DNA from 2 places in the Paenibacillus sp. NPDC058898 genome. Region 2 is predicted to be linked to the other one. Evidence: riboswitches for the same ligand, from Rfam matches in the RefSeq annotation. Region 2 holds a riboswitch; the other holds the start of a gene.
What was found. A riboswitch is a leader RNA that binds a small molecule or an ion and turns the genes downstream of it on or off. The one in region 2 is predicted to bind FMN.
Positions count from the first base shown of each region.

Region 1: another riboswitch for FMN. It lies ahead of ribD (bifunctional diaminohydroxyphosphoribosylaminopyrimidine deaminase/5-amino-6-(5-phosphoribosylamino)uracil reductase RibD); the one in region 2 lies ahead of ACOZB4_RS28190 (DMT family transporter).

Region 1 covers NZ_JBMOSM010000027.1:25,679-41,790, reverse strand. The annotation lists gene sigF (RNA polymerase sporulation sigma factor SigF) at 1-734, shown strand, start outside; gene ACOZB4_RS33240 (stage V sporulation protein AA) at 916-1,560, shown strand; gene ACOZB4_RS33235 (stage V sporulation protein AB) at 1,557-1,985, shown strand; gene ACOZB4_RS33230 (spore germination protein) at 2,009-3,634, shown strand; gene lysA (diaminopimelate decarboxylase) at 3,753-5,084, shown strand; gene ACOZB4_RS33220 (peptidylprolyl isomerase) at 5,295-5,726, shown strand; gene ACOZB4_RS33215 (acyl-CoA thioesterase) at 5,796-6,197, opposite strand; FMN riboswitch at 6,399-6,582, shown strand; gene ribD (bifunctional diaminohydroxyphosphoribosylaminopyrimidine deaminase/5-amino-6-(5-phosphoribosylamino)uracil reductase RibD) at 6,850-7,950, shown strand; gene ribE (riboflavin synthase) at 7,974-8,642, shown strand; gene ACOZB4_RS33200 (bifunctional 3,4-dihydroxy-2-butanone-4-phosphate synthase/GTP cyclohydrolase II) at 8,689-9,927, shown strand; gene ribE (6,7-dimethyl-8-ribityllumazine synthase) at 10,187-10,654, shown strand; gene ACOZB4_RS33190 (segregation and condensation protein A) at 10,721-11,512, shown strand; gene scpB (SMC-Scp complex subunit ScpB) at 11,481-12,086, shown strand; gene ACOZB4_RS33180 (DUF2953 domain-containing protein) at 12,278-12,958, shown strand; gene ytfJ (GerW family sporulation protein) at 12,931-13,383, shown strand; gene ACOZB4_RS33170 (D-alanyl-D-alanine carboxypeptidase family protein) at 13,620-14,801, shown strand; gene ACOZB4_RS33165 (nucleoside recognition domain-containing protein) at 14,865-15,497, shown strand; gene ACOZB4_RS33160 (spore maturation protein) at 15,504-16,037, shown strand.
Region 2 covers NZ_JBMOSM010000014.1:143,233-159,344, forward strand. The annotation lists gene ACOZB4_RS28175 (hypothetical protein) at 164-394, shown strand; gene ACOZB4_RS28180 (choice-of-anchor I family protein) at 633-5,735, shown strand; gene ACOZB4_RS28185 (hypothetical protein) at 5,904-6,272, shown strand; FMN riboswitch at 6,504-6,670, shown strand; gene ACOZB4_RS28190 (DMT family transporter) at 6,806-7,786, shown strand; gene ACOZB4_RS28195 (RNA polymerase sigma factor) at 7,994-8,536, shown strand; gene ACOZB4_RS28200 (hypothetical protein) at 8,604-9,599, shown strand; gene ACOZB4_RS28205 (Nif3-like dinuclear metal center hexameric protein) at 9,840-10,328, shown strand; gene ACOZB4_RS28210 (GntR family transcriptional regulator) at 10,387-11,061, shown strand; gene ACOZB4_RS28215 (sporulation protein) at 11,145-11,918, opposite strand; gene rlmD (23S rRNA (uracil(1939)-C(5))-methyltransferase RlmD) at 12,150-13,748, shown strand; gene ACOZB4_RS28225 (DUF4256 domain-containing protein) at 13,826-14,383, shown strand; gene ACOZB4_RS28230 (50S ribosomal protein L25) at 14,764-15,339, shown strand; gene ACOZB4_RS28235 (DNA alkylation repair protein) at 15,546-16,112, shown strand, end outside.

The DNA of each region.
Region 1 (16,112 bases), on a different contig from region 2:
CTTCGCAGACTTATTTGGACGACGCGGAGGTCAAACGACTCATTGCACTTAGCCAAAGCGGGGATAATGTCGCCCGGGACACGCTCGTCAACTGTAATATTCGTCTTGTCTGGTCTGTCGTTCAGCGGTTTATGAACCGGGGGTATGAGCCTGATGATCTGTTTCAGATCGGCTGTATCGGTCTCCTCAAATCCGTGGACAAGTTCGATCTCAGTTATGACGTAAAGTTCTCGACCTATGCCGTACCGATGATCATCGGAGAAATTCAGCGTTTCTTAAGAGATGACGGGACCCTGAAGGTCAGCCGATCGCTTAAGGAAATGGCCAACAAAGTCAGGAAGAAGCGGGACGAGCTGTCCAAGCAGCTCGATCGTCTTCCAACGGTGAAAGAGGTTGCCGAAGAGCTTGGGGTAACCCCCGAGGAAGTGGTGTTTGCCCAGGAGGCGAATAAACCGCCAACCTCAATTCATGAGACCGTATTTGAAAATGACGGGGATCCCATAACGCTAATGGATCAGATAGCTGATGAATCGCAAGAACGCTGGTTCGACAAGCTGGCCTTGAATGAAGCAATAGGAGGCTTGACCGAACGGGAGCGGCTCATAGTTTATCTGCGGTATTACCGGGATCAGACGCAGTCGGAAGTTGCCAGCCGGCTGGGCATATCCCAGGTGCAGGTATCGCGACTTGAGAAAAAAATATTGCAGAGCATACGGAACGAGATCGCGCAGTAGCGGGTCTCAGCCGTTATTCGAAAGTCTGCTCAAACTTAACGCCGCCCTTAGGGAACGGCGTTTTTTCATTTTTTAGCAAACCTTTTGGTCGTTTGGCGGATAAGAAAGTATGGTAAATCCGAGTAGAAAGGAGAGAGATTTCCCATACTAACGGTAATTTAGCAGTAAAGGAGTGTTTCGGATGAAGGTTAATCCCACTCCGACGGTGTTTCTGCAGCTAAGGAGCCGCATACGGTTACCAAGAGACCAGACCGTCAAACTAGGTGATGTCGCCTTCATTGTCTGCGATTCCGACTGGGAGAGACGGCTTAGAGCCCTGCCGCTTACGCAGCCGAAGGATCTCGATGGCAACCGCCTTGTCATGGATCTGATTCAAATCATCCCGAGGATTCAAGCGTTGATTCCTGGCGCCCATATCGAACCGATGGGAAACCATCATACCTTGGTGGAGCTTGTCGGTCCGGAGAGCAAGCGGTCAAAGTTGTGGTTCCCGCTCATTTGGCTGCTCTTGTTTTTCGGTTCCGCACTGACCATTATGAACTTCCATGCCGATGTTAACATGCTTGAGGTTCATATCCGAATCGTTGAAATGGTGACGGGGAAAAGAGACGAGCATCCCTATTTGTTCCAGATTGCATACTCGCTGGGGCTCGGATTTGGGATGACGGTGTTCTTCAATCATTTGTTCAAGAAAAAATGGAATGAAGAGCCGACACCGCTTGAGGTGGAAATGTACCTCTATCAGGAAAATCTGGATCAGTTCGTGGTCGCCGAAGAATATCGGAAAATGAACGCCGGCGACGATACGACAGGTAAGGAACCATGATATTGTCCATTCTGCAAGGGATATTCACCTGTTTTCTTGGCGTCGCAGGGGGCATCGCCGTCGGCGGCGGAGTCATAGCGCTCATCATCGTCCTGGACATCATCCCGAGATTGTCCCAACTGACGGCAACATACAGCCGGGTTCATTGGTATGAAGGGGCTTTAATAACGGGATCTTTCATCGGCACGGTGGCCGATTTCTGGAGATGGTCCATTCCATTGGGACCGGTTGTGAGTACCGTGATCGGATTGATGTGCGGGATATTCATCGGCATGCTGGCAGCTGCATTGACGGAAGTATTGAACGTATTGCCGATTCTGGCCAAGCGGCTCCGATTGACGGGGTATTTGTTTGGTCTTCTAATGGCCATGGTGGCAGGTAAGGTGGCGGGCTCTCTGTTCGATTGGTTTGTTTACAGCAAGTGATAGTAATGGCTAGGAGGTAGGTTATGGACGATAAAACAACACATAGCGGCGAACTGGATAGCGATATTCCGGTCATTCCCATCAAAGCGTTGGGGGAACAAGAGCTGAAGGAGAAAAGAGAGGCAGAAACCTCCAACAGCACTGAGGAATCCGTCATCTACTGGCAGCAAACCGACCATGTCCCCGCGAAGCTGAGTGAACTGAAAAAAGTGCTTAAGGAAGTTATCGGTCTTGGGGTTTCTTTTGATGTGGTATTCCGTGAGATGAACTTTGCCGGCAGAAATGCAGGGCTTCTCTTCTTAAACGGCTTCACGAACGATGTCGTGGTGACAGATATATTGACAAGGCTGACGTACCTGACTCCGGAGGATGTAAGTAACCATGCACTTACCGAGATGATGACCCGCTATATTCCCCACGTACAAGTGGAGCGGGATACACGACTCAGCAAAGTGATTAACGAAGTGCTCTCCGGTATATGTGCGCTGTTCATTGAAGACGCGCATTCCGCCATTTTGTTGGATACCCGGAAATATCCTGTGCGTGGGCTCGAGGAACCTGCGGTGGAACGCGTGGTTCGCGGCGCAAGGGATGGGTTTACGGAGACACTCGTTACCAACGTGAACCTGGTGCGAAGACGGGTTCGCGATCCGGGACTGCACGTAGAGGTCATGAAGGTCGGAAGGCGGACGAGAACGGATGTATGCCTGGTTTTCATTGATGACATCGCGGACCGAACCCAAGTTGAGGCGATTCGCAGAAAAATCCAGGAAGTGGATTTAGAGGGGCTTCCACTCGGCGATAAACAGCTTGAGGAAGCGATTGTGAACAAGGGCTGGCACCCTTTTCCTCTTGTCCGATATTCGGAACGGCCGGATGTTGTATCCTCCCATCTGCTTGAAGGCCGAATTGTTATTATGGTAGATACTTCGCCGAGCGTAATGATCATGCCAACCACATTCCTGGATCTCTGCCAGCATGCCGAGGAGAATCGTCAGACCCCGTTTATGGGAACGTACCTGCGCTGGATACGTTTTATAGGCATTTTTGCATCCATGTTCCTGCTCCCGCTGTGGATGCTGCTGGTTGTCCATCCTGAACTGAAACCGCCGGGACTTGATATCATCGGTCCGCATGAGAATTCTAAAATTCCGATTATCCTGCAGTTTCTGATTGTTGAATTCGGCGTGGATTTGCTCCGCTTGGCTGCCGTGCATACGCCGACACCGTTAGCGTCGGCGATGGGTTTGATCGCTGCGATTTTGATCGGCGATATTGCTGTTAAGACCGGATTGTTTGTTAACGAGGTCATCCTGTATATGGCGGTTGCGTCCATAGGGATGTACGCGACCCCGAGTTATGAGCTGGGACTTGCCAACCGTATGGTCAGGCTGCTCCTTCTGCTTGCAACAGCCCTGTTCGCGGTGAAGGGCTTTGTCATCGGTACGACGCTTCTGATTCTGCTCCTGACGGCCCACCGTTCCTACAACTCGTCTTACTTGTGGCCATTTATACCATTTAGTGCAAAAGCGATGGGCGAAATTTTGTTCCGCAAACCGCTGCTTCTGTCAAGAAGACGCCCGGCTATCAACAAAACGCGTGACAACACCAAAATGGGCCCTGAAATGAATCCGAGAGGCGAGCAATAACAATAACACAAATGTTGTGTTGAAAAATCCATTTTGATTACCTTCCGTTGTCTGCTATACTGTGAACAATTATTCGATTACCCTATTTTTGAATCAATGGATCGGAGGAATTGTAAGCATGTTTTTACACGGTACTAGCAAGTTTAACGATCAGGGGCATTTGGAAATCGGCGGGTGTGACACATCCGATTTAAAAGCTCAATATGGAACACCACTATATATTGTAGACGAGCAGTCGGTCCGTAATCGCTGCCAGGAATACATCGAGGCCTTCAAGGCGTCCGGTTTGAAGTTCCAAGTCGCGTATGCCAGTAAAGCGTTTTGCGTGATGGCTATGTGTCAATTGGCTGAACAGGAAGGGATGTCGCTTGACGTTGTTTCCGACGGAGAGCTGTACACTGCACTTGAGGCCGGATTCCCGGTAGAACGGATTCATTTCCACGGAAATAATAAAACGCCGGAGGAGATTGAGATGGCGCTGGATGCGGAAATCGGCTGTTTCGTTGTCGATAACGTAGTTGAACTGCATATGCTGCAAGCGATTGCTGCCGAGAAGAACCGGAAGGTCAACATTTTGCTTCGCGTGACACCGGGAGTTGAGGCTCATACGCATGAGTATATCTCAACAGGCCAAACGGATTCGAAATTTGGCTTCGATATCGGCAACGGCTCCGCTTATGAAGCGGTAGAGCTTGCCGAGGCTCAAGCGAATATTCATTTGATGGGCATTCATTCCCATATCGGCTCCCAGATTTTTGAGGTAGAAGGGTTTCAGATGGCAGTTTCACGCGTTGCAGAATTTGCGGCCAAGGTCAAGGCGGGACTCGGCATTACGTTCGAGGTTGTAAATCTTGGCGGCGGATTTGGAATCCGATATGTGGACGGGGACACTCCACTTCATGTATCCGACTACGTAAAAGCGATTACGGATGCGGTGAAGACCCACTTCGCCGGCATTGACAACACGCTCCCTGAAATTTGGGTAGAGCCGGGGCGCAGTATTGTCGGTGAAGCAGGCACTACCCTTTATACGGTGGGCACAAGCAAGGATATTCCCGGGATCCGTAAATACGTTGCCGTAGACGGCGGAATGACGGACAACCCGCGTCCGGCGCTGTACGAATCAAAATATGAAGCGCTGCTCGCGAACCGGGCGAATGAGAAGCCGGAAGAAACGGTATCCATTGCCGGCAAGTGCTGTGAGAGCGGAGACATGCTGATCTGGGATCTGGAGCTTCCGAAGGTAGCAACAGGCGATTTGCTGGCCGTATCCTGCACAGGCGCATACAACTATTCCATGGCTAGCAACTATAACCGGATCCGCAAACCTGCGGTTGTATTCGTGAAGGACGGACAGAGCAAGCTGGTGGTACGCCGCGAGTCGCTCGCGGACATCATCAGCCACGATGTAGTGCCGGCAAGTGTAACCAAAGAAACCGTAACGAACTAAACGGATGTTTGTTTTACGGCTCTAATATCCTAGAGGGCCCGCCAATGCCACCGGTTGCGGTCAGGGCTCTTTGGCGTGCCTTGGACTTGATATGGAATGTGCAAACGGGGACAAGATCATTTTGCTTCGAGGCTCAATTCATAGTAAACTATAGAATGCATTGTAAAAAAATCGATTGAAGCGTTCTAATAACGGAAGGAGATAACACATATGGCTAAAAAAGCAAAGATCACATTGGAGAACGGCAAAGAGGTAGTGCTGGATCTGTTTGAGAATGATGCACCGAACACGGTAGCTAATTTTGAGAAATTGGCAAACTCCGGGTTTTATAACGGTCTTGTATTCCACCGCGTAATCCCTGGGTTCGTAGCTCAAGGCGGTTGCCCACAGGGAACGGGAACAGGCGGTCCTGGCTATACCATCAACTGCGAGATCAACCCTAACAAGCATGAGCGTGGCAGCTTGGCCATGGCGCATGCTGGCCGTAACACGGGCGGAAGCCAGTTCTATGTATGCTACGAGCCGCAGCCGCATTTGGACGGACAGCATACGGTGTTCGGCAAAGTTGTTGAGGGCATGGAGTACGTGGATGCATTCAAGGGCCGTGATAAAATGGAAAAAGTAGAAGTATACGAAGCTTAAAAATAGCTTCTGTTCAGGACAGGCTCACTCTTAAGGGTGAGCCTGTTTTTATTGTTATTCCGGTAGGAGTTACGCAGGGTCGGGAAATAATTGACGAAACTCTTCCGGAACAGGCCGGCTTTTACGAGTATGTACATCCATCGCCACACTGGTAACGGCGGCATCCGCGCAAAGCTCTTCCTGTTTGTTGTAAATCTTCTGAATCAGCACATAACTCGTACGACCCATAGAATGCGGTTCGGTCACGATGGTCAGCCGTTCGCCTTGGCCGCACTCCTTGCGGTAATTGATGTTGATATTGACGGTAACGGTCTGGACGCCAAGCCGTTTCAGCATATCATATTGAAGACCTCCTGCTTCATACCATTCCTCACGGCCCCACTCCAGATATTCCAGGTATTTGGCGTTGTTTACATGTCCGTTCACGTCGATTTCCGTAGGACGGACGATAATGTCCAGCGAAGTTTTCATCCCAGCTCGCTCCTTTTTAACTGTATCTAGTTCCCGTGTTTATCCTACTAAACTGTTCTCTCTATGGGGAGTATTCTCCTTCTGGGTCCATACACATATTGGAGAATAAAGTTATGAACTTTAAAAAAGTTAGTTGTTTTTTCTTGCAATTATCAAAAGGTGGTGATAAGATTCTTCATAAGATCAAACAATTTCATATGTTTTATCCTTCGGGGCAGGGTGAAATTCCCTACCGGCGGTGATGAACGCAGTGATTGAGCTTTTGAAAGCAGATGGCTGTGTCTTAGTCCGTGACCCGGATACGCGTGTGTTGTTACACACCGTATGCGGTGGACCTGGTGAAAATCCGGGACCGACAGTATAGTCTGGATGGGAGAAGGAGTGAGAGACACATAAGCAACATGTGCTATTTGTGTCTATGCACACAACGTGATATGCGTTATGTGCAGGTTTTCACATGCAATTCAAATCTGTGCTTGCGATGATTGGATGTCGCCGGTAACGGATTTGGGTCGTTTGTTATAGGCAAAACCTGCATTTATGACGGTTATTAAGTGTGTCAATGATTAACTTCCATCAAGCCCTGTTAAGGATTCCCCGAATCTTTGGCAGGGCTTTTTTATGTGAACATTGGGAAAGGGGCATGTTTACCATGGATACCGTCAACGATGAATTTTATATGTCACTTGCGCTGGACCTGGCTGAACGTGCTCAGGGTCAAACCGGGATAAATCCGGTTGTTGGCTGTGTCGTTGTTAAGGATGGCGCGCTTGCAGGGGTGGGAACACATTTGGAGCGCGGAACACCGCACGCTGAGGTTCATGCTCTGAATATGGCTGGCAGCAAAGCGGCGGGAAGTACGGTGTACGTGACACTGGAGCCCTGCAGTCACTATGGTACGACGCCGCCCTGCAGCGAGAGGCTGATTGCCGAGGGTGTTCAGCGAGTGGTTGTTGCTTGCGAGGACCCTAATCCTCTGGTTGCGGGCAAAGGGATTCAAATGCTGCGCGCAGCGGGAATTCGGGTTGAGACCGGTGTCCTTAAGGAACGTGCGCTTCGCTTGAACGAAACCTTCATTAAGTTCATTACGACGGGTCAGCCCTTCGTAACGTTAAAGACAGCCAGCACGCTGGACGGAAAAATCGCATCAAAAACCGGCGATAGCAAGTGGATATCCAATGAAGAATCAAGAGAGCTTGTGCATACGCTGCGTCATCGCCATCAAGGCATCATGGTTGGCGTGTCAACAGTTATCGCGGATAATCCGAGCCTGACAACGAGACTTGGCGTGAAAGGTTTGCATCCGATCAGGATCATCGTGGATTCCAGCCTGCGAATCCCGCCCGACAGCCATGTCGTGACAGACGGATTGGCGCCAACGTGGATCTTGACGACGGAGAAGGCCGATGAGACGAAGCGGATCGGGCTGGAAGAGCTGGGCGTTCAGGTCATCCCCTGCGGGCCAGGTCCACGTGTGGATCTGAAGGCTGCGCTGGCGAAGCTGGGACAGAAGGGGATTGCCTCCATTTTGCTGGAAGGTGGCGGTACTCTAAATGGTTCGATGCTGGAACAGAAGCTGGTGGATCGGCTCATCCAGTTTATCGCCCCTAAGATTATCGGCGGGTATGATGCACCTGGGAATTACATGTTAAGCGGGTATGAACAGATGGACCAAGCGATTATGCTGACAGGACTTGAGACGGAAAGACTGGGCGACAATATTTATGTCACCGGGATTCCGGTCTGGAAATAAGGAGAAAGAAAGGAGGGAAGCCTGTGTTTACTGGATTGGTTGAGGAGATCGGCGAAATGAGGCGGATCGGACGGAAAGGCGAAGCCATGCTGCTGAGCATTTCCGCTAGCCGGATCATGGATGATTTAAAGCTGGGGGACAGCGTATCCGTTAATGGCGTCTGCTTGACAGCCACAACGATTGACAAAGGAATATTTACGGTCGATGTGATGCCGGAAACCTACAGAAATACGAACCTTAAGGAACTGCAGCCAGGCGGAAAGGTGAATCTGGAACGGGCAATGGCGGCCGGAGGTCGATTTGGAGGCCATATCGTTCAGGGGCATGTGGATGGCGTCGGCATCATTCGGAATGTGCAGGCAGATCAGAATGCCGTGGTATACGAGATTGCGCCCTCGAGTGGGGATGTATTCAAATATATCATTCCGAAGGGCTCCGTCACACTGGATGGAATCAGCTTGACCGTTGTCAAAACAACAGATTCCTCCTTTACGGTATCCATCATCCCCCACACGCTGGCGGAGACGGTGCTGGCATATAAAAAAGCAGGCGATACGATTAATATCGAATGCGACATTTTAGGAAAATATGTAGATCACCTGCTGCATTACGGCTCAGAAGGGGCCGGGAGCAGAGGCGGGACAAAACCGGGAATCAGCAGGGATTATCTTGCGGAGCATGGATTTGCCTAAGCCGAGTGCTCACATAGAGTCTCCATGAGAAGAAGGAGGAGTAGCGATGGATGAGCGCTTTTCATTTCATACAATCGAAGAGGCGTTAACCGATTTGAAGGAAGGCAAGGTCGTCATTGTCGTAGACGATGAAGACCGTGAGAATGAGGGCGATTTTATCGCATTAGCTGATATGGCAACACCGGAGGTCATTAATTTTATGATAACCGAAGGCAGAGGGTTGGTATGTTTGCCCATGACGCAGGCCAGAGCTCAGGAGCTCGACCTCAAACCGATGGTTACCCAAAATACGGATTATCATGGAACGGCCTTTACGGTCTCCATTGATCATAAGGATACCACGACGGGCATCTCGGCCTATGAGCGGTCCATCACCGTCAAAGGTATCTTGGATTCGAATGCATCTGCATCCGATTTCCGAAGACCGGGTCATATGTTCCCACTGATCGCAAAGGATGGAGGCGTCCTGCGCCGGGCAGGGCATACGGAGGCCGCTGTCGATCTTGCCAGATTGAGCGGGTCCTATCCGGCCGGCGTCATCTGCGAGGTGATCAAGGAAGACGGCACAATGGCACGGCTGCCGGACCTTGTGGAGATTGCGAAGAAGCATGATCTGAAGCTGATCAGCATCAAGGATCTGATTCATTACCGCAATGAAAAAGAAAAGCTGGTCCAGCGAGAGGTAGCTGTGCGGATGCCGACCGATTTCGGCGTGTTTCAAGCGGTTGCCTACACCAACGACGTGGACAATAAAGAGCATGTAGCTTTGGTAAAAGGGGAGATCGATGGGAATGAGCCTGTCCTCGTACGCGTGCATTCCGAGTGCCTGACAGGAGATGTGTTCCACTCCCATCGCTGCGATTGCGGTCCCCAATTCGAGGCGGCCCTCCGCCAAATCGATGAAGCGGGTAGAGGCGTTCTTCTCTACATGCGCCAGGAGGGGCGGGGCATCGGCTTAATCAACAAACTGAAAGCCTACAAGCTCCAGGAAGAGGGACTCGACACTGTAGACGCCAACCTGAAGCTCGGCTTTGCGGCAGATCTGCGTGATTACGGCATCGGAGCCCAGATCCTGAAGGATTTGGGGATCAGAAAGATCCGGTTGCTGACAAACAATCCACGCAAAATCAAAGGCCTCGAAGGATACGGCTTGGAGGTGGTCGAGCGCGTTCCGATCCAAATGCCGGAGAACGAGGATAACACGGGCTACCTGCATACCAAGCAAGCCAAGCTCGGACATATGCTGAAATTCAACGATATTGAGCAGAACGAGAGCACCAATTAATCACCACATAACAAAAGGTCAATCATGTGGGGAGGTTTGCCTCATGGAACGACCCAGCGAAGAGGACGGAATGCTGCTGGAGAAGCGGTAGCGTTCGCCTTTAAATCCTGATTTCTTCCCTCCAGAAAATAGATCATGAAATCAGGAGTTAACAGCGATCGGAAGCAGCAGCCGTCAGCGCAGCGGGCAACCACATCGATGTCATCCCAAATCCCATGTTTGACCTTATAAACTCCAAACCGAAAGGAAGTTTTCCATTATGGCAACTATATTTGAAGGTAAATTAGTATCCGAGGGATTAAAGTACGGTATCGTCGTAGGTCGTTTCAACGAGTTCATCACCAGCAAGCTGCTGAGCGGCGCACTGGACGCATTGAAGCGACACGGCGCACAGGAGAACGAAGTGGATGTCGCGTGGGTGCCGGGAGCGTTTGAAATCCCGCTCATCGCCCAAAAAATGGCAGAAAGCGGCAAATACGATGCAATCATCACCTTGGGAACCGTCATTCGCGGCTCTACCACGCACTATGATTATGTGTGCAACGAAGTGGCCAAGGGGGTATCCGCAATTAACCTGAAGACGGGTGTACCAACGATTTTCGGTGTCGTGACGACGGAGAATATCGAACAAGCCGTGGAGCGTGCGGGAACGAAGGCTGGCAATAAAGGTTGGGATTCCGCGATGGCAGCCATCGAGATGGCGAACTTGACGAAAAGCCTAAAATAGTGCTTATTTAATGTAGTGCTCTTTTTTTAGAGCACTGCATTTTATTTTTTGGCGGGAGGATTCACCGTGACCGTATTATACAAGCTGGAAACGTTTGAAGGACCGCTCGATCTGCTGCTGCATTTGATTGATAAAGCGGAAATCGACATCCAGGATATTCCCGTCAGCGAGATTACCGAACAATACATGGCCTATTTGCACAACATGCAGGAGCTGGAGCTGGAGATTACGAGTGAGTTTCTGGTGATGGCTGCAACGCTGCTGTCTATAAAAAGCAAGTTATTGCTTCCGAAGCCTCCGGTTATCGAGATGGACGAGTTTGATTTTTATGAAGAAGATGACATGGATCCGAGAGCAGAGCTTATTGCCAAGCTGATCGAATACCGCAAGTACAAAGGCATTGCCCGCCATTTGCATGAGAAGGAATGGGAACGCAGTTTAATTTATTCCAAGGAAGCCGAAGACCTCACGCCTTACATGCCGGAAGTGGAAGAGAATCCGGTGCAGGGATTACATATTTCGGATTTGATCGCTGCTTTTCAAAAAGCATTAAGCAAAGCAGTCAAACGCACTTCGTATGCCCGCATTCAGCGGGATGAAATATCGGTTAAGGACCGGATTCGTCAGGTCATGGATGCCCTGGAGGAGGTTGGGCCGGGAGGCAGGATCCTGTTCTCCAAGCTGCTTCACGAAGAGATGGTACGGCATGAAATCGTGGTAACCTTCCTGGCCATTTTGGAACTGATGAAAATGAAGCAAATTTTGTGCTACCAAGAGAAGTTGTTTGAAGATATCGTCATGGAGTGGAGAGGGGAAGGACGCATTGATGGATTATCCGAAGCTGAAATCGATTATTGAGGGGCTTCTGTTCCTGTCGGGAGAAGAGGGCTTGTCGGTTAGGCAAATTGCTGAGATCACCGAGCAGTCGGATGGCCTGGTTGGCGAAGCGCTTGAGGACATGAAGGAAGAATGGGAGCGTTACGAGCGGGGGATTCAGATCGTACAGATTGCGGGGAACTACAAAATCGCTACGCTGGCCGAACATGCTCCGTATTTTGAGCGCCTGGCGTATTCGCCTTCCCGTTCTTCCTTGTCACAAGCCGCACTCGAAACACTCTCCATCGTTGCCTATCGTCAACCGATTACGCGTGTAGAGATTGAAGACATCCGCGGCGTCAAGGCCGAACGGGCGATCCATACGCTGGTAAGCAAAGGACTGATCGAGGAAGTCGGACGGGCCGAGGCGATTGGCAGACCGATTTTGTATGGAACAACCAAGTCTTTCCTGGAATATTTCGGACTTGCCAATATCAAGGATTTGCCGGAGCCGTCGCAATTTGAAGATAATGATAACTTGGAAGAGGAAACGCAGCTGTTGTTCGATAAGCTTGACGGTCGTCAACTTACGTTTGATGATGTAGAGGAAAGTTAGCCATTATAGAACACAATAGGCTGTAATAGAATCCTGGGCGTGGAGAAATCCACCGCCCGGGATTTTTTAATGTCACTTGCGAAAGTTTGAAATCAGAGGGACTTGGAATCGTTTCGCATCATTTGGGGGCACTTTTGCCATACTAAGCCAAGCGGATTACATTTTACTAAGTACGTTTTGGGGGTTACTTCGTGAGGGTATGGATCTTTCTGGCGGTCGGTTTGGTCGTTCTCCTCATCGTATTGCTGGTCGTTGTGCTGAGCTCCAAGGTAACGATTAAGCTGGATGTGGTTCTAAGAAAAGATGAATATAAATTGTTGGCGGAAATTAAAATGATCTTCGGATTGATTACGCGGAAATATGAAGTCCCCTTTCACCTGGCAAACGGTGGGATCGAGTTTAAGAAGGAAACCGTTCCCGCAGAGCAGGGGATTCCCCTCCGTTCGAAAGAGCAGGAGGATCCTTCAAGAAGAACTATTCGATACAGGGACTATGCGCGGGTATTGTGGTCTACAAAAGGTTTCAAAAAATGGACGAGACAGACGATGGCGGCCGTTCATTTCATGGATGTGCGCTGGTCAACCCGGATTGCGCTTGAGCATGCGGCCGATACAGCGGTAGCGACCGGGCTGCTGCATGGCATCAAGCATACGCTTCTGGGATGGATGTCGTATCACCTGATCATGGAAGAGATGCCCCAAATCGATGTGGTGCCAATCTTTAACGGTCCGCCGCAAATTTCCACAGAGCTAAACTGCATAGCGAAAATCTCCTGCGGAAAAGCTATGTATGCTGGACTGGTACTTATAGTTCGCGTGTTAAAGGTGAAAGGAGGAATTAGATCATGGCAGAACACCCTATTCAAGGCTTGATGCAAACGGCTATGGAAAACATCAAGGGAATGGTGGACGTTAATACGATTGTAGGCGACCCGGTGAATACGCCTGACGGCAGCGTTATCCTGCCAATCAGTAAAGTGGCTTTTGGTTTCGCTGCCGGCGGCAGCGACTACAACGTTGAGGCGGGAGGCACCCACTCAACTACCACCACTAACGGGACGCACAACGATCATAGTGCCCTTCCTTTTGGCGGCGGCAGCGGCGGTGGCGTGTCCATTCGGCCGATTGCTTTTCTGGTCGTGGGTAAAGAAGGCGTGCACATCGTGCCGCTGGACAATCAAACCCATCTGTTTGAACGGATTATTGATGCGACACCGTTTTTACTCGATCAAATCCAGTCGATGTTTCAATCAGGCAGCAATGCCGCGAACGACACCACGCCTCCGCCTGCGTACTGATGGAGCAAGCAAATCCCTTTCGTTCACAACGAAAGGGATTTTTGCTGTGAAGATTAGTGGATTTATAAGCTTTCAGCCGAGGCTAAACTCAAACCGATCATTGCTGGTAAAACTTCACTTTAATGGGGGGCGGTTTTGGTGAAAGTACGTCGACAGACGTTTCTGTTGCGAAATGGACATACCTTTAGCGTGAACGACATATACTTGTACAAGATTTCTGAACACCGGAGGATAAGATGATGAAAATGAAATGGACGAACTGCAAGTCTTTGTTATCCATGTTGATGGTCATAAGCTGCTTGCTGGTTACGGCTGTCCCCGTGCATGCAGATCATGAGAATGGCCCCGCCAATCATGCCCAGGCAGCCGCACTGATTGATGTCACTTCCGGTAGAGTGCTGTACAGCAAGAACGGGGACGAGCGTTTGAGAATCGCAAGCCTGACCAAGATCATGACAGCCATCGTGGCAATTGAACACGGCAAGCTGGATGATCGCGTCAAGGTCTCCAAAAATGCTTTTGCCAAAGAGGGCTCCTCGATCTTCCTGAAGCTTGGTGAGGAGATGACGCTTGAGAATTTGCTGTACGGCTTAATGCTGCGATCAGGCAACGATGCCGCGACGGCGATTGCCGAACATGTCGGAGGGACGGAAGAAGGCTTTGTGTTGCTGATGAACGAGAAGGCGGCAGGGCTCGGCTTGACGAACTCGCATTTTATGAATCCCCATGGACTGGATCATGATGAACATTACTCTTCTGCTAATGACGTAGCCAAACTGACGGCCTATGCCCTCAAGAACCCTGTCTTTAGCGAGATTGTCAAAACCAAGGCCAAGAAAGCGCCCAATCCGAATGAAGCGTGGGACTACAAATGGGATAACAAAAACAAGATGCTTCGTTTCTACGAGGGGGCGGACGGCGTCAAAACCGGTTACACCAAAAAAGCATTCCGCTGCCTGGTGAGCTCCGCCACCCGAAACGGTCAGCAGATTGCGGCGGTCACGCTGAACGACGGCAACGATTGGAATGATCATTCCAAGATGCTGGATTACGGATTTGCCCATTTTCCACTGAAAAAGGTTACGGAGAAAGGGCAGAAGATCCAGGGCTATCCACTCGTCACGGGCAGTTCCTTTACCTATGCGTTCGCGCATGATGAGGAAGCACGCTTGGTGAAGAAACTGGTCCTGCATAAAGCGAGCACACCCGACTTGTCTTTCGGACTACGGGGTCATATTGAACTGCTGCTCGATAATGTCAGCATCGGCAAAATTCCAGTCTATGCGGAAGGAAGCAAGCTTCCTGAAGTCCCTGAGGTCTTGCAGAAGTCCAGAAGCACATCCGGACCACTCGGTTCGTTGTCGCTGTGGCAGTCTGCAGGAGAAGTGCTTAGGCATCTGTTCAGGGCCAAATCATAACTAGCCTTCGCTAAAGAGATCGTGGATTCTCACGGAGCGGGGGCAGCAAACGGGGGCGAAGAGATGATCAATTTGATTTGGATGGGGATGATACTGATCGGCGTTTGCTTTGCGGCAGTGAACGGGAACATCGAAAGTGTTACAAAAGCCGCTTTTGACGGAGCCCAGACGGGAGTGACTGTCTCCTTCGGTCTCATCAGCATACTGGTGTTCTGGCTTGGCATGATGCGCCTGGCAGAGGACGCGGGCCTGCTGAAGAAGGTTGCCAAGCTGCTGGGCCCGGTTGTCCGCTTCCTGTTCCCGGATGTACCGAAGAATCATCCCGCTATGGGATATATACTGTCTAACATGAGCGCCAATTTGTTCGGTCTGGGCAATGCGGCAACTCCGATGGGAATCAAAGCGATGCAGGAGCTTCAGAAGTTAAACCCGGATAAGGAAACAGCGTCTCCGGCGATGTGTACCCTGCTTGCATTAAACACGGCCAGCATTACGCTGATACCGACAACGCTAATCGCGATCCGGCTGAATTATGAGTCCGCCAATCCTTCGGAAATCGTCGGCACCACGCTTTTGGCCACAGCGATTGCAACGGCGGCCGCCATTATGGCTGACCGATGGTATCGTAGAAGGACGATACGCCGCCAGAAGCCGCCGGGAATCGGTACAAGCCTGAACCCGGATGTGAAGGGGTGATGAGGGTTGCTATCATGGATTAATCTTGTATCCGCTTGGTCTATTCCCATGATTATCGCATTCATTCCGCTTTATGCTTACACGCGCAAAGTACCCGTATATGAATCGTTTGTGGATGGAGCCAAGGACGGCTTCTCCACAGCGATTGGGATTATCCCGCACTTGGTCGGCATGATGGTTGCCATTAGCGTATTTCGGTCTTCCGGTGCGCTTGAGTTTTTTGTGGGTTGGACGGGCCCCTTTCTGCAATCGCTAGGGGTACCGAGCGAGATTTTGCCTTTGGGAATTCTCAGGCCGTTGACGGGTACAGGCTCTCTCGCTTACACGACTGAGCTGATCCGCGCATACGGTCCGGATTCCATGATTGGCCGAATTGCTTCGACCATACAAGGAAGCACGGACACGACTTTGTACGTTCTGACCGTCTATTTTGGCGCCGTGGGTATCCGCAATGGCCGGTATGCGCTGAAGGTGGGGCTGTTCTCCGATTTGATCGGTTTTATTGCAGCGATTGCCGTATGTCTGCTGGTGTTCGGATAATTAAGACATGCGGGCTGTCTGAGTAAGACGGAGCGTTTTTTCTATGTAACAGGACGTATGCCTATACCCTCGATT
Region 2 (16,112 bases):
TCCTCTTTCCTAGGCAAACATAAATGATATTCACACGTTATGGCCTCGAATAGTCATGAATTGATCTTCGGCTGTTATTCTTGTGAAGTGTTTGTTACAAATAGCAATTCTTATGTTAGTTTATCAGACATCATGTCGATTTGACTACAATATTGTCGGAAATGTGACAAAGAGGAAGACGCAGCAGATGGAGCCGAAGACGACATTCAGAGATATTCCCAAGGTCTTCGCGGTATGGCTTTTTAAGCAGAGGCGGAGATATATTTCGAACAAGAAGATTGAATGGATGGTTCAGCGGTTGATTCAGGGCTTTCTGCTCATGTGGGACATCTTGTTCTATACGTTGGTGTATATTGATAACCATAGCCACGATGAGGCATTTTGGAATCATTGATTAAAGACGATGAGAAAGCGGGTAATTCTTCTGATAAGTGGAGTATCACAAAGCATATATGAAGGTAATTTCAAGGCGGCAGGTAGCTCGGACACAGCTGCCGCTTACAGAAGCCCGGCATGGCTGTCGCGGCTTTTTTGCTGTGTAGCGTCCATTTTACACAAACCGTGACCTTTATTGAGGATGCGTTAACACTTCTTCCTTACACTTGAAATTAAATAAGGATAGAAGAGGGGATATGGAGTTGAAGCATAAAAGCATGAAAGTAGTCTCGCTGTTTATGGCGGCGGAAATCGCGATGGCCTCTCTATTTTCGGCGGGCACCGTTATGGCTGAAGAGGGACAGGAGATACTCCGGACGGCAAGCATGGAGACAGCATCACAAGATGCAGCTGTCGCTGCCGTTCATTTCGGCATTACCGATAAAATTTTTCCGGCTGCTCATGCAGAAGAAGCATATACGGTAACCGTTGATGTGTATGGCGGACAAGCACCGTATACCTTCTCGGCGACGGGTCTACCGGTAGGTTTGGACATTAAGTCCGATACAGGATTCATTACAGGTACGCCTGCTGCTGGGCAAGAGGGCGAATATACGGTTGAGGTAACGGTACAAGATAGTGCAGCCATACCTGCTACGGCTCAATCGATTGTTAAATTGCAAGTATTGGGGAAACGGCCTGATCCGGTGGCTGACAAGCTAGCCATGAAGATGATCGGGCATTATTCTGTAGGGACCTCCAATAAGGATGGCGGCGTTGCGGAAATTGTAAAATACAACAAGGATAACGGGAAGCTCTATCTGGTCAATGGTTCAACTCAGCCGGCTAGTCTCGAAATCGTGTCGCTTGGCGCTGATGGCAGCTTGCTGAAGGACAAGCAGATCAATGTGGAAGACTTGGCAAGCACGGGCGGTTTTCTGTATGGGGACCTGACCAGCGTGGATATCAACACCAAGACGAAGCAGGTGGTGGTCGCTGTTCAGGAGCAGGATCATGCAAAAGCCGGCAAGGTTCTGGTACTCGACTATGACGGCGGTTTGATCGGATCTTATAAAACCGGCATCCAGCCGGACATGGTCAAGTATACTTCCGATGGCCGTTATATCCTGACAGCGGATGAAGGCGAGCCTCGTACAGAGACTGCTTCTGATCCGGAAGGAAGCATTACGATTATCGACACCCTATCGGGCGAAGTAAGTTATCTGAAGTTTGATGACCCGTCGATCATGGACGATCAGGTACATATTCGCGGACCTGTGGAAGCGGACGGGCAAATTCGCAGCACCGGAAACAAGGACGATGCTGTTCATGATCTTGAGCCCGAGTACATCTCGTTGTCCGAAGATGAGCAGACGGCATACGTCGCCTTGCAGGAGAATAATGCGATCGCCGTGGTCGATATCGCCGCGAAGCGTATTCAAGCGGTTAAGGGACTCGGGTATAAGGACTTCAATCAACCAGAGAATCAGCTTGACCTTCTGAAGGATGGACAAATCAAGTTTGAGAACGTTCCTTTTTACGGAATGTATATGCCTGACGGAATCGCGACCTACAGCGTGAATGGACAGCAGTACATTCTGTCCGCGAATGAAGGGGACGCAACAGGCTGGGATGAGCGAAGCAATGAAAGTAACATTGGCAAAATGAAACCTAATTTGGATCCGTTGTCCCCGGCAGCACAATTTCTGGCAGACAAAGGAACCACCTACGATAAGGTTGAAGTTGCCAGCGATATGGGCAATGAGGGACTGTACCTGTACGGAGGTCGTTCATTCTCCATATGGAATGCAGCCGATATGTCCCAGGTGTATGACAGCGGCAGTGATTTTGAGAAGATTACAGCCGAGCGTTTACCGAATCATTTCAATGCCAGCAATGACAAAACCGATCTGGACAGCCGCAGCTCCAAGAAAGGACCAGAGCCCGAATATGTAACGGTGGGTAAGGTAGGAAAGAAGACGCTGGCTTTTGTCGGCTTGGAGCGCATTGGCGGGGTAATGACGTATGATGTAACGAACCCATCCGATCCGGCGTTTCTGAACTACATCAACACACGGGATTTTAACGGAGGGATTGCATCGGATTCCGGCCCGGAGGGACTGGACTTTATTCCGGCCGCAGACAGCAAGACAGGACGCCCGCTGCTGCTGGTTGCGAATGAGGTCAGCGGAACGGTGGCACTGCTGGAGCTTCAGGTGACCAAAATTACGTTGGATCACTCTTCGCTCACGCTGAATCCGGGCGGTTCCCCGGTACAATTGCAAGCGAGCGTTGATCCCGCTCTGGGCGGATCCAGCGAGCTGGCCTGGAGTTCCTCTGATGAAACGGTAGTTACCGTAGATCCGAACGGTCTGGTTGCACCGGTATCCGTAGGTGAAGCCGTGATCACCGTTCTGAGCAAGGATGGCTATGGATCAGCGGAAGTACCGGTTAAGGTAACGGATGGTTCGCCGGAAGGAGAGCCATGGAAATTAACGGTTATGCATACGAACGATACGCATGCGCATCTGTCCGAAGTCGCCAGAAGGGCTGCACTGGTTAAGCAGGTCCGCAGCGAGGGCGGAAACAGCCTGCTGCTGGATGCAGGGGATGTATTTTCCGGCGATCTGTATTTTACCAAATGGTTTGGATTGGCCGATCTGGCCTTCATGAACTATATGGGTTATGACGCGATGACGTTCGGTAACCATGAATTCGATCAAGGCACCAAGACGCTAGCAGATTTCGTAAGCAAGGCACAATTCCCGCTCGTCAGCGCGAATGTGGATCTTAGTCAGGATGCTAACATTTCGCACCTGATCCGTAAGCCGGCCGTGATCGATACCGATCAGCCTAAGACGACGGCAAATAGCGGGGTATATCCATACGTGACATTGCTAGTTGACGGCCAGAAGGTCGGGGTATTCGGCTTAACCACTGAAGATACTGCTGAGACGTCCAGCCCGGGTAAAAATGTGGTATTCAACGAGGCGGTAACCTCAGCTCGTGCAACGGTGGAGGCAATGGAGCAGGAAGGACTTAACATCATCATCGGTCTGTCGCATCTGGGCTACGCCAAAGATCAGGCGCTTGCCGAAGCGGTTGAAGGCATCGACCTCATTGTTGGAGGCCATACCCACACGACGCTCAATGCACCGGAAGTGGTGACGGACAATGAACACGGTACACCAACCGTCATCGTGCAAGCGAATGAATGGGGGAAATACCTCGGCCGGGTCGACTTGCAATTTGACAAGGAAGGCAAGGTCCTCGTCGGAGAAGGCGAGCTCGGCGGCCAGCTGATTCCGGTGGATAGCAATGTGGCAGAAGACAAGCAGGCCAAGGATATGCTGGCCCCTTATAATGCCGAATTAGAAGAGCTCATGAAGCAGGTAGTCGGTATAGCAGATGTTCTGCTGGACGGTAAGCGCGAGAATGTTCGCTCCAAGGAAACGAATCTCGGTAATCTAATTGCGGATGGCATGCTGGTAAAAGCGAAGGAGCTTAAGAACGCCGATGTTGCCCTCACCAATGGAGGGGGTATTCGCGCCGCTATTGATGAAGGTGAAATCACGATGGGCGAGCTGCGCACGGTGATGCCTTTCGGAAACACGCTGTTTGTCATGGACGTCACAGGACAGCAGCTGAAGGTCGGATTGGAAAACGGAATTAGCGGTGCGAAATTGGCCGATCTGCCGGGGAAATTCCCGCAAATCGCCGGGATGAAATTCAAATGGGATCCTAGCGCTCCGGCAGGAAATAAAGTGTACGATGTACAGATTATGAAGGGCGGAAGCTATAAACCCCTGGTATTGACCGAAACGTACAGGATGGCAACGAACAGTTTTGTGGCCAAAGGCGGGGACGGATATAAATCCTTTGCCGAAGCGATTGCCGAAGGGAAATATAACGAGGATCTGGGTTATCCGGATTATGAAATCTTCATGGAATACGTGACCAAGCTTGGCGGAAAGGTCTCCCCGAAGGTCGAGGGACGAATTACCGAGCAGAAGAAACCGGTGAATCCAGGTGATGGCTCCTCTCCGGGATCAGGTTCAGGATCAGGCGGTTCTGTAACACCGCCGACAACGCAGCCTAACCCTCCTTCCACGGGTGGAAATACATCATTGCCCAACGTAATGACAGGTAAGGATCTGAATATAAGCGCTGCAGGTGCAGCAGTGGACCACATTACGGTGAAGGAAGAGGCGTGGAAGAAGGCAGTTGCCGGATTATCTGCGAACGGGCAGCAGGAACTCATTATTCGGGCCCCTGAGTTGAACCGTGCCGCTGATCTATCTCTTTCGGCAGTTGGTCTGAATCAGGCCATGGAACGGAATTCGAATACGATCCTGGTGCTGGAGACCGCACTTGGTGCGTTCCATCTTCCGGTAACGGCTCTGCATTTGGATGAGGTTTTGAAGTCTGTACAAGGTTCCGGCAGCATCCAAGTGAAAATATCCATGACCCCGGTTGGTAGCAGCGTGGTGGATGCTATGACAAGCAAGGCAACTTCCATGGGCGCCGTGATGGCTGCGAATGGAGCACTTCAGTTTGGCGTAGCGGTTGGCGTGCCAGGCGCAGAGCAAGAAGTAAAGGATTTCGAGAAGCGTGTGGTCAGTCGCATCCTGCCGCTGCCGGCAGGAACAGCTCCGAATTCGGTCACTGCTATAATCTATGACGCCGATGCAGGAACCTTCCGATTTGTACCGGCTGCAGCGACGACATGGAACGGTAAACCGGCCATCGAAGTGAAGCATGCCGGAAACGGCATTTATGCACTACTGCAGTACAAGAAAACCTTTGCGGATCTAAACGGGCACTGGGCGAAAGCGGAAATCGAATCTATGGCTTCCAAGCTTCTCGTGAACGGAGTTAACGCTAACTCGTACGCACCGGGCAAGGTAATCACGCGAGCAGAGTTTACGGCTATGCTGGTCCGTGCGATGGGACTTAGTCCAGTTATCGAGAGCGGAGCATTCAAGGATGTCCAGGATGCCTCCGCGTATGCTGGCGAGATCGGCGCAGCGTTGCGTTACGGCTTGATCGAAGGCGGCACAGATGGTGTTTTCTCACCAAATGCCGGCATGACCCGGGCAGAAATGGCTGTGATGATTACCCGGGCTATGGAAGCGGTAAGTCCGACAAGCCTGCCAAACCAGGATGCAAATGCTGGTAATGAATTCAAAGATCAGGCATCCATCCCTGTCTGGGCGGCTGCCCATGTAGCCAGTCTTACTGAGCAAGGCATCGTGCAGGGTGATAATCAGGGTAATTTCGGAGCACTCGATTCGGTTACCCGTGCACAAGCAGCACTTGTTCTGAAGCGGACTTTGGCAGCATTGAAGTTCATGAACTAAGCGAAGCGGGAATACATTAGAAATTATAAGACCGTCCTTAAGGTTGATCAGAAACCTTTCGGGCGGTTTTTTATATCTAAGTCATTTGTGAGCGATTAAAGAGAAGTGTCCAGGCATCCGATAATTGAAGTAAGGGTTGAAATAACAATTGGATAAGGATGTGAGTTCATGCGCGTTGAGTCAGCATATACATACTGGAGTCCTGTGAAATCGAAGAAAGCCGAACCAGCCCAAGAAGGGTTTGAACAGCTGCTCCAGAAGAACAAGAAGGAAGAAGAGGGCAAGGGAAAGATGGTAACCGTTAGAGAAGGCGGTTATTTGCGTCAGTATATGGTTCGGCCGGATGGGAGCAAAATGCTATTAAGCGAGACGAAGCAGTTCGAGAGTGAAACCGCCGCCAGTTCAACAGATCTATCGATGTCGTTGCCTCGAGCAGGCGGAATGAGCCTCAATACCAAGGAAGCTCTCGATCTGTTATGCCTTCAGGCTGGGGCAGTCGGTACCCGGTCCATCTTCAAGGTATTCGATATAACATAAAAGGAAAATGGCAAAAAATCATACTGGTAACAAATCGATACTTGCTGTATAATTCTCAGTAAGTCTTGGTTGAACGTGAGATTTTTCATTGTATTTAAGTCTAATTTCATTTATTTTGAAAATAGATGTATTTACATGAAAGGATTCATGTTATAATTCAATTCATCAACTAAGCTTATAGGGATTATCGGTTAATTTAGTATGGATGCATGACAAAAATAAAACATGAATATGGATCTTCGGGGTAAGGTGAAATTCCTAACCGGCGGTGATGGTTCGTTCCGGCGTGAACGAAACTCAGCCCGCGACTCGCTGCGTTCTGGCACGAACATGAATGCAGCGACTGACTTGGTGCAATTCCAAGGCCGACGGTAAAGTCCGGATGGGAGAAGATCAAAGATGAGTTTGCCGTAGATGGGAAATTTTCCTTTCGACGCAGGCTTATTTGATCAGCCCCCGTATACGTCGACACATGTCGATGGCGGGGGCTTTCTGCTAGTAAGACCTCCGTATTCAAGACAGGAGAGGGCAAGATGAGTAATATTAATACCGGGGTTAAAATGAAACCCTATGATTCCGACGCACAGGCAAGTCGACGTTTTAAGGGAGGGTTCTGGCTTGTCGTTTTGGGAGCCGCTCTGTGGGGCGTAGACCCGTTATTCCGGGTCATTCTGCTCAAGAATCTGACTTCGGCTCAGATCGTTTTGCTTGAACACATCATTATATCCTTGATTGCAATCCCTGTATTGTGGAAGAACCGCGAGGAACTAAAAGGCCTTGGCTGGAATCATGTCGGTGCGCTGCTGTTTATATCCTGGGGCGGCTCGGCATTGGCTACCGTATTGTTTACGATGGGGCTGTCGAGCGGCAATCTGAATGCCGTCCTGCTGCTTCAGAAGCTTCAGCCGCTGTTTGCCATCATTTTGGCCAGCTTACTTCTGAAAGAGAAGCTTCCGCGCCATTTCGGGATACTTCTCATTATCGCTTTGGCGGGCACGTATTTACTGACCTTTGGCCTAACCCTTCCGATTGGCCATTGGAACGAGTTTATTCAAGTTGGCAGCCTTTTGTCCTTAGGTGCGGCAGCCCTGTGGGGCGGTTCAACGGTCATGGGGCGCCTGATGGTAGGCAAACTGAAATACGAGACGGTAACCTCGCTGCGTTTCGTGCTGGCACTGCCGCTCCTGACCGTCATTACATGGAGTGAGGGGGCAGCATGGAATATGCCGGCCTGGAATACCGGGGCATTTGCCTTGGTATCGCTGAACCTGATCGGTCAGGCATTGCTGCCGGGTCTCCTGAGTTTGCTGGTTTATTATAAAGGGTTAACCACGACCAAAGCCTCCGTGGCAACACTTGCGGAATTGAGTTTTCCTATGGTGGGCGTGCTCATCAACTGGATCGTATTCCAGCAGATCGTGACAGGTCCTCAGCTTCTGGGATTCCTGCTGATCTGGATCGTACTGTTTATCATTTCCAGACAGCAATCCGAAGCTTCTCCCCAATTACAATAATTTCATAAAAGTTTGCAAAAAAGCCGGTCCGAAATGGATCGGCTTTTTTGTCGTTACAAAGCTGTCCAATGGACCTGTCGCCCTTGCAAAGGGATCATTTTTTCGAAAGATGTGTAGGGTTTTTGGAATTATAGGTGTCTTATATAGTAGCACCGGATCTATGGCTTGGTTCAACAAAATAGATGGTTATAAAAGGGGGGAGGGTCCATGGAGGATCGGACATTGCTGGATGGGCTTGCGAGGAAAGATCCGTTATGTTTTGAAACTTTGGTTGACCGCTATTCACGCTACATTGCCGCGGTGGTCGCTAAGGTGGCTGGTGGACGGTTTAATTCCTACGATGTGGAGGAAATCACCGGTGACGTGCTGGTCAAGCTGTGGACAGACGGGTCCACAATCATGCTGCGCGGAGATAGTCTCAAGCCTTATCTGGCCATCACCGCGCGTAATCATACCTTGAATGTTTTACGAAAAAGACAGCGGGTCATTGAATCCGAGTTGGAAGATGATGCCGTTTCTTGCCCCTCAGCAGAGGCATTGGTTATTCTCCGGCAGGAGAAGGAAACGATAAGCGGCATGGTGCAGGGTATGGGCGAACCGGATCGCGAAATATTCATCCGCAGGTACTTCTACTTGGAGAAAGTCCGCGATATTGCAAGCAGGCTGAATATGCAGGAGAAAGCCGTCACCGCTCGGATCCGCCGGGCAAGGGACAAACTGCGCATTCATTATGAAATCGAGAATCCGTAGGATTTCTATAAGGATCGTGTCTATAGGAGTGAAGCTTCAAATCGATAGCGAAAGGAGATGGAGGCAAGTGAAGCGGCGAATTGTAGATATTATGGCCAATATCGACAATCAGGAGCTAGACAATCTCCTCCTTACGGAGGAAGAGGAACGCGAGTTGACGGAGCAGATCAGTATGGAACGAATCAAGAACCGAGCGATGAACCGTATTCAAGAGGAGGAAACGATGGTGTTTAAAAACAGGAAAGTAAAAAAATATAAAGCGAGTATCGTTATCGCTGCGGCGATGATTATGATACTTAGCACGACCGCTTTTGCGAGCCAATACATGGATAGTTTGAAGCAGTTCTTCGGTCAATCCGCGTCCATTGCGGAAGATGAGCGATCACCCATACGAGGAAGTGATACCGTGTCTGGGGTGACCATGAATGTTGAAGAAGGCATATATGTCGGTAACAGCGGCTATTTGGTTGTCAGCTTTACGAAAGAGGATGGTACGCCATTCCCTGCGGGTGTTTCGATACCCAGACTTGAACTGAAAACGGAACATAATGTGAATTATATGGTGGGGCAGCAGCTTCTTGACGATAACAAAAAGCTTGTCGGCGTATTTGAGATGGATGCGATGAGTGACCTCGACGGGTTAAAAGCACGGATTACAGCCGATCGAATCACGGCAGCGGGCGACACCCATACCGTCGAAGGGCCATGGGATGTTAAATTCACCATTTCTCCCGGCAAGCAAAGAGAGCAGAGCCTGAATCTGGCGATTGATGAGGGTGAGGAAGCACTGTCTCTCAGCACCATTAGCGTATCTTCCATCGGTGTGGCCATCGAAGGCAAGCGTACGGACGGTGAGCTGGATAAACTGCCGGAATACACGCCGGAGGTTAAGGTCACCGCCGCGGACGGATCAGAACTGATCCTTCATGCTAGCTCGACAAGTACGACAATGAGAGGGTTTCAATGGCTGTATAATCTGGACAGCAAGAATAACCTTGTTTTTCTGGGGGATATGGATATCAAGAGTATCAGCATTGACGGCAACGTGACGGAGCTGAAGTAAATCTTGAGCTGGCAGGGGGGAAACCTCGAGGGGCAGAAGCGAAGACTTCTGCCCTTTATGCATGATGAATACCTAGGCAGGAATGGAATCCGAAAGCCGTGACGCAACAGGCCATAGCCTGAATGCGCTCACGGCTTTTTTTAGGCACGGGATCGAATTTTATACATGAGAAAAAAATGTATTGAAATTGTAGAAAACGTCCATTAAAATGAAACTAACTACTATACTAGTTATACTAGTATGGTGAAAGTGACTCTCGACATGATTACGCAGGGATTGGTTCAGGCGCTGGACTGGGAACCATATATCGATAAGTACCTTCCGACAGCGGCCGTAGTCACACTGCCCGGAGAAATGACAGTTCAGGATGTTGTGGAAGATATAAAAAGAAAGCTGAATCTTCCGTATCTTCGTTATATCGGGAACCAAAGAGGAACATGCTCCAGAATCGGCATAACCGTTGGCTACCGGGGCGGCGGAACGCACGCCATTCCCCTTTGTGTGAATGAGCGGCTGGATCTTCTTATCGCCGGCGAAGGCCCGGAATGGGAGACGCCCGAATACATCGGCGATGCAGCGGCCCAAGGCCGGAACCCGTCCATGCTCCTGCTTGGCCATGCCGCCAGCGAGGAGCCCGGTATGGTCTGCGTGGCGGAGCGGCTGCGAGAGTTTTTTCCGAAGATTCCCGTACATGATATACCGTCCGTGCCCTTGATTCAGGTAATATAGAGGGAGGATAACTTAAGCAAAGAGAACATTGAGCATAGGAGAAAGAGGTAACGTATATATGTCAACAGAGCAAAAGATTAAAGGCTCTACCAGGGAATATTCATATCAGCTACTGAAGGACCGGATTTTCCATCTGGAGCTGGAGCCGGGTACGAAAATCTCGGAAAAAGAAATTGCGGATGAATTGAACGTCAGCCGAACGCCAGTCCGGGAAGCGTTCATGAAACTTGCCGAGGAGGAACTGCTCGACATCATTCCGCAAAGCGGGACAATCGTATCCCGTATTAATCTCAGGCATGTTGAGGAAGGCCGGTTTATCCGGGAGAAGATCGAGAAGGAAATCGTGGCGCTCGCCTGTGAGTTTTTCCCCGAAGAGTTCCGTTTCCGTCTGGAAACCAATATTGCGCTTCAGGACGTATGCGCGGGCAACCATAATTTCTATAAGCTGTTTGAGCTGGACGAGGAGTTCCATCAAATTCTGTTTGAGGGTACGGGCAAAGAACGGACCTGGAAGATGCTGCAGCAATTGAATATTCATTTCAACCGTCTGCGGCTGCTTCGCCTGTCCAAGGATTCAAACTGGGAGCATATCATCTCGCAGCATAAGGAAATATATCAGCTGATCGTCAATAAACAAGCGGAGCAGGCCATGAACGTGATGGAGCGTCATCTGCGTCTTGTCGTTGTGGAGCAGGATATTTTACGCGAGAAGTACCCGCATTATTTTATTTAACAAGCGATATCATTCATTAAAAAACAATGACCCGCAGGAGTGTCACTTGGGAGCAAGTGAGCTGCCTTGCGGGCCATTTTTCATTAAATCGATCTGCGGATGACACGGTCAAGCATTTGGGCCACGTGGGATGGACCTTGATCCAGATCCTGTTGATCCAGGGTTACCCAGGAATGCTGTTCATCCATATCGAGTGATCGCTGGAGCCAGCCTGAAACGCCTCTGCCTCTGCGGTCGACTTCGACCAGAATGGAAATGCCGTCCTGCTCCGGATAGAGGATCAATTCAAGCTCTGTGATATGGCCGGCATAGGAGGAGCCAGGATAAAATTCAATTTCTTGCACAAATGGAACACCCCGGCCTAATCTAGGGTGATATTCGCATGTTGCTATTTTGAAGCTGAAGCCAAGGGCTTCCACGGCGTCAAACACAACGGATGCGTCCGCGTTCGGTTCAACGTCGATGAAATCACGATCCTTCGGATCGATGGCATTATCGATATCGAGTCCGGTATGGATCCATACCGGCTGCCGTGAAATGGTGAGCGGTGTTTCTAACGGCAGGGGAAAAGAGAATGGTATTTCCTGTTGATCGCCAGGCTTCAACGTGAGGCGGCTGGAGACATTGATTTTGGCAAGGGTATAGGATTCTATGTATTTCTTGTCGTCGCTTTCCTTGGTATATTCCGTCATCACTTTCAAGTAAATGCGGTCGACTGTCTGCTCTACGTTCCCTCCCTTAATGTGAATAATGCCGCGTACCTCTTCACCCGGATAATAGGAGGATTTCTCGAGATGCGTATCGATCTGGGCTGCTCCAATTCCTACACTGGCTAGCATTTTGTTGAAAAACGACATAAAAGATACCTCCATATGAGAATGTATGATAATGGAATTATACGCCGGGGGATCACCTCTGGTTTCCGAATTGCAAAAATATTTTTTTGCGGTTTTACGCGGTGAAGATGTTGACGCCAAGGAAGCAGAAGAACACCGATGAAATCGGGAAAAAGAACACGGCCCGTTAGCATTCGCAGGTTCGGCATGGTATATTGGACACGATACCATTAAGGATGGAGAAATCAAGGCATGAGTGAACAACGACGTTCTGGACAAGGAACCAAAAACAACAAATCAACGGCATACGGGAATAAGCCGGGTGAGCGGACTGCAGCGAACCAAGCTGGGGCCAAGCCGGCTTTTAAGCGTGAATATAGGAAGAACAAGGATTCGTTATTGTCTTCATCGTATTCGAAGGCGAAACCATCCGATAAACATAAGCAAGAAGTACGCGGGCCAAGGCCTTCATCTGGACGTGAGCACGCAGATGAGCTGCAAGCCGGTGACATTATAGTCGTTACGATCAAACGGCTTGGGATCAACGGCGAAGGAGTCGGCTATTACCGCCGCAAGGCAGTGTTTATTGACGGAGCGATCACGAACGAAGTCGTCAAAGCCGAGGTAAAAGAGGTCCAGCCTAAATTTATAAAGGCACAGTTGGTAGAAGTGGAGAAGCGTTCGCCTCACCGTATTGAGCCTCCTTGTCCGGTGTTTGGTATTTGCGGCGGATGCCAAATTCAGCATATCTCTTATGAGGGACAGTTGCATGCCAAGACGGATATCGTGCGTGAAGCATTCAGCCGATACGCAGGACGTGACGACGTGAAGTTTAAGCCGATTCTTGGCATGGAGCACCCATGGGATTACCGGAATAAAGCACAGCTGCAGCTGAAACGGAAGGGCCATGAAGTGATTGCAGGGCTCTATGAAGCGGACAGCCATACGATTGTGGACATTAGCGGCTGCCCGATTCAGCACCCGAAGGTGAATGAAGCGGTGGAGAAGGTCAAATCGGTCCTCGAAGAATTGCGGATTCCGCTGCACAAAGAGAATGGAAACAAGGACGGCGTACGGACGATTGTGGTTCGCCACGGCTTCCAATCCGGGGAGATTCAGGTGACACTGGTCACGGCCGGAAGCAAGCTGCCAAGGCAGGACGATCTCGTTCGTCTGCTGCGCCTTACCATTCCGGAGGTGAGCGGGATTTCACTCAATATCAATCCGAAGAAAACCTCGCTCATCTTCGGAGACCGGACGATCTCGCTGTGGGGAGCCGAGAGCATGCAGGAATCGCTGAGCGACCTGCAATTCTCGCTGTCGCCCAGAGCGTTCTTCCAGCTGAATCCGCAGCAGACGGTCAAGCTGTATGAGTCGGTCCGGGGGGCAGCCGGATTGACGGGGAAGGAAACCGTCATCGACGCCTATTGCGGAACCGGTACGATCGGGCTGTGGCTTGCGCCTTATGCCCAGGAGGTGCGCGGGATCGAGGCGATCCCTGAAGCCGTCGAGGATGCCAAGGCCAATGCGCAGCGAAATGGACGTGCTAACGCGAGCTTTCACGTCGGCCAGGCAGAGGAACTGCTGCCGCGCTGGGTCAAGGAGGGCATGAAGCCGGACGTCATCATTGCCGACCCACCGCGCACCGGCCTGGACCCGCGCTTCTTGGAGACAGTGCTCCGCACCAAGCCGAAGCGGTTTGTGTACGTTTCTTGCAATCCTTCAACCCTGGCGAAAGATTGCAAGGTTCTGCTGGAGGGCGGCTATGAAATCGAATGGGCGCAGCCGGTCGACATGTTCCCGCAGACAAGCCATGTGGAAGCGGTAACGTTGTTGGTGAGAAAAGAATAGATGAGATGTGATAGTGTTGCTCAAAGTTATACGGTGTGGTGGGTATCGCACATAATTGTATGAGGGGGGAATCTAACTTGGCAAAGGAATTGTCAACAGAGCAACGTGAAGGGCTACTCCATACATTGAAAGCCCGTTATGAGAAAAACATGTACCGCCATATAGGCCTGGAATGGGATGACGTACAAACAAAGCTTAAAGCAAATCCTGAAAAGCTATGGTCGCTCCATGAGATGGAAATAACCGGCGGAGAGCCGGATGTTGTAGGTCATGACAACAAGACGGGCGAATACATTTTTTATGATTGTTCAGCTGAGAGTCCAAAAGGCCGCCGAAGTATTTGTTACGACCGTGAAGCGCTGGAATCAAGAAAAGAACACAAACCGAAGAATAGTGCTGTTGAAATGGCAACCGCCATGGGCATAGAGTTGCTATCGGAAGAACAATACCGGGAATTGCAAAAACTTGGAAATTTCGATTTGAAAACATCGAGCTGGGTGGTAACACCTGCCAGTATTAGAAAACTCGGCGGAGCCATTTTTTGTGATCGCCGCTACGACACTGTCTTCGTGTACCACAATGGAGCGGAATCATACTATGCTGCCAGGGGATTCCGTGGCTCGCTAAGGGTCTGAATTTTGAAGAGGTTTTCGATAAATGTACGGTAGGACAAATAGATGAGATGTTTTGATGGAACTACACAGAGGGGCGGAAAGCTCCTCTTTTTCGTATAATCATAACCGCTCGGAATTCCTTCCTGTAATGGCCCCCCCATACCACCGCGGTCGACAACCCCCCTTTTCTATGATATGGTAGCAAGTAATTAGGCATTTCGTTCCCATGGGACGAGGTGCCTTCTCGCATATATAAAAGCGTTTTACATTAAATGTCTATCTGGAGGTGATGCAATGGTGCTCCTACTTTCCCCGCTACGGGGGGAGAAATCCGTAGTTCATTATGGATGATTGATGGTGAGTACACCCAAAATAACGATAATTTGAGGAGTGTTGTTGAGATGAGAGTAAATTTACGAGCAGAAACGCGCGCCGCGATGAACAAAACCGGACTTAAGCAGCTTCGTCTATCGGGGCGAATTCCGGCAATTGTATTTGGCACAGGGGAAGAGAATATGATGATTCAACTGTCCGCCAAAGAATTCGGCAAATGGGCAAGGAACGGCAAAGGAGGAATCCTTGAGCTTCGTTTTGACGATCGGGAGCCGCTTCCGGTTTTGCTGGAGTCGGTTCAGCGTGATCCAATCACTCGTGAATACATCCATGTCGACTTTTTACGTATTAATATAAATGAAGTTGTGCGCACGAGAGTGAATCTCGATTACATCGGTGCCGCCAAGGGAGCCAAACTTGGAGGAGTCGTCCAAATACAAAGCACGTTCATCGAGATTGAGTCCTTCCCGGACCGTATTCCTGCCACCATTCCTGTTGAAATCAGCGAACTGGAGATTGGGCATTCTTTACATGTCGGGGACCTTAAACTGCCTGACGGCGTCGTGCTGATCTCTTCGGCAAACGAACTGCTCGTGTCAGTGGTGACACCGAAAGTCCAGTTGGAAGAACCGGAGGCTATGTAACTTCTGCTGCCGGCGATTGCTTCCCGATATTCCATCGGGAAGTAATCGCCGTTTTTTTTGCTTAAAACCTTGAACAGAATCCGGAACTTTCCATCAAGAGAGACTAGGCTTGGCCGTCATTATTATTGTACACTCAAGTCATGTGGAGTGCGGCCTGCCGCTTACCCGGCAGCTGCATACTAAGCCAATGAAGGAAGTGTCGAACCATGAATGTGGAATCCGTAATGTCGGAGCTTGAAGCACTCGGCAAGGAACGGCTGAAGAAAATGTACCTGTCCAATGGGGCGCGTGAACCGCTCTTTGGCGTAGCAACAGGCGCCATGAAGCCGATTGCCAAGAAAATCAAAATCAATCAGCCTTTGGCTGAGCAGCTTTACGCCACCGGAAACTATGACGCCATGTACTTTGCCGGCATCATTGCAGACCCTAAAGGGATGACGGCAGCGGATTATGATCGTTGGATGGATGCGGCCTATTTTTATATGCTGTCCGATTATGTGGTTGCCGTAACGTTGGCAGAGGCGGATATCGCGCAGGAAGTTGCCGATCAATGGATCGCAAGCGGCGAAGAGCTTAGAATGTCGGCGGGGTGGAGCTGTTACTGCTGGCTGCTCGGAAGCAGACCCGATCATGAGTTCCCGGAAAGTAAAATCTCGGCCATGCTCGAACTGGTGGAAAAGACCATCCATGAGTCTTTGGACCGAACGAAATCCGCGATGAATAATTTCATGTACACTGTAGCCGTATCTTATTTGCCGCTCCATGATAAGGCG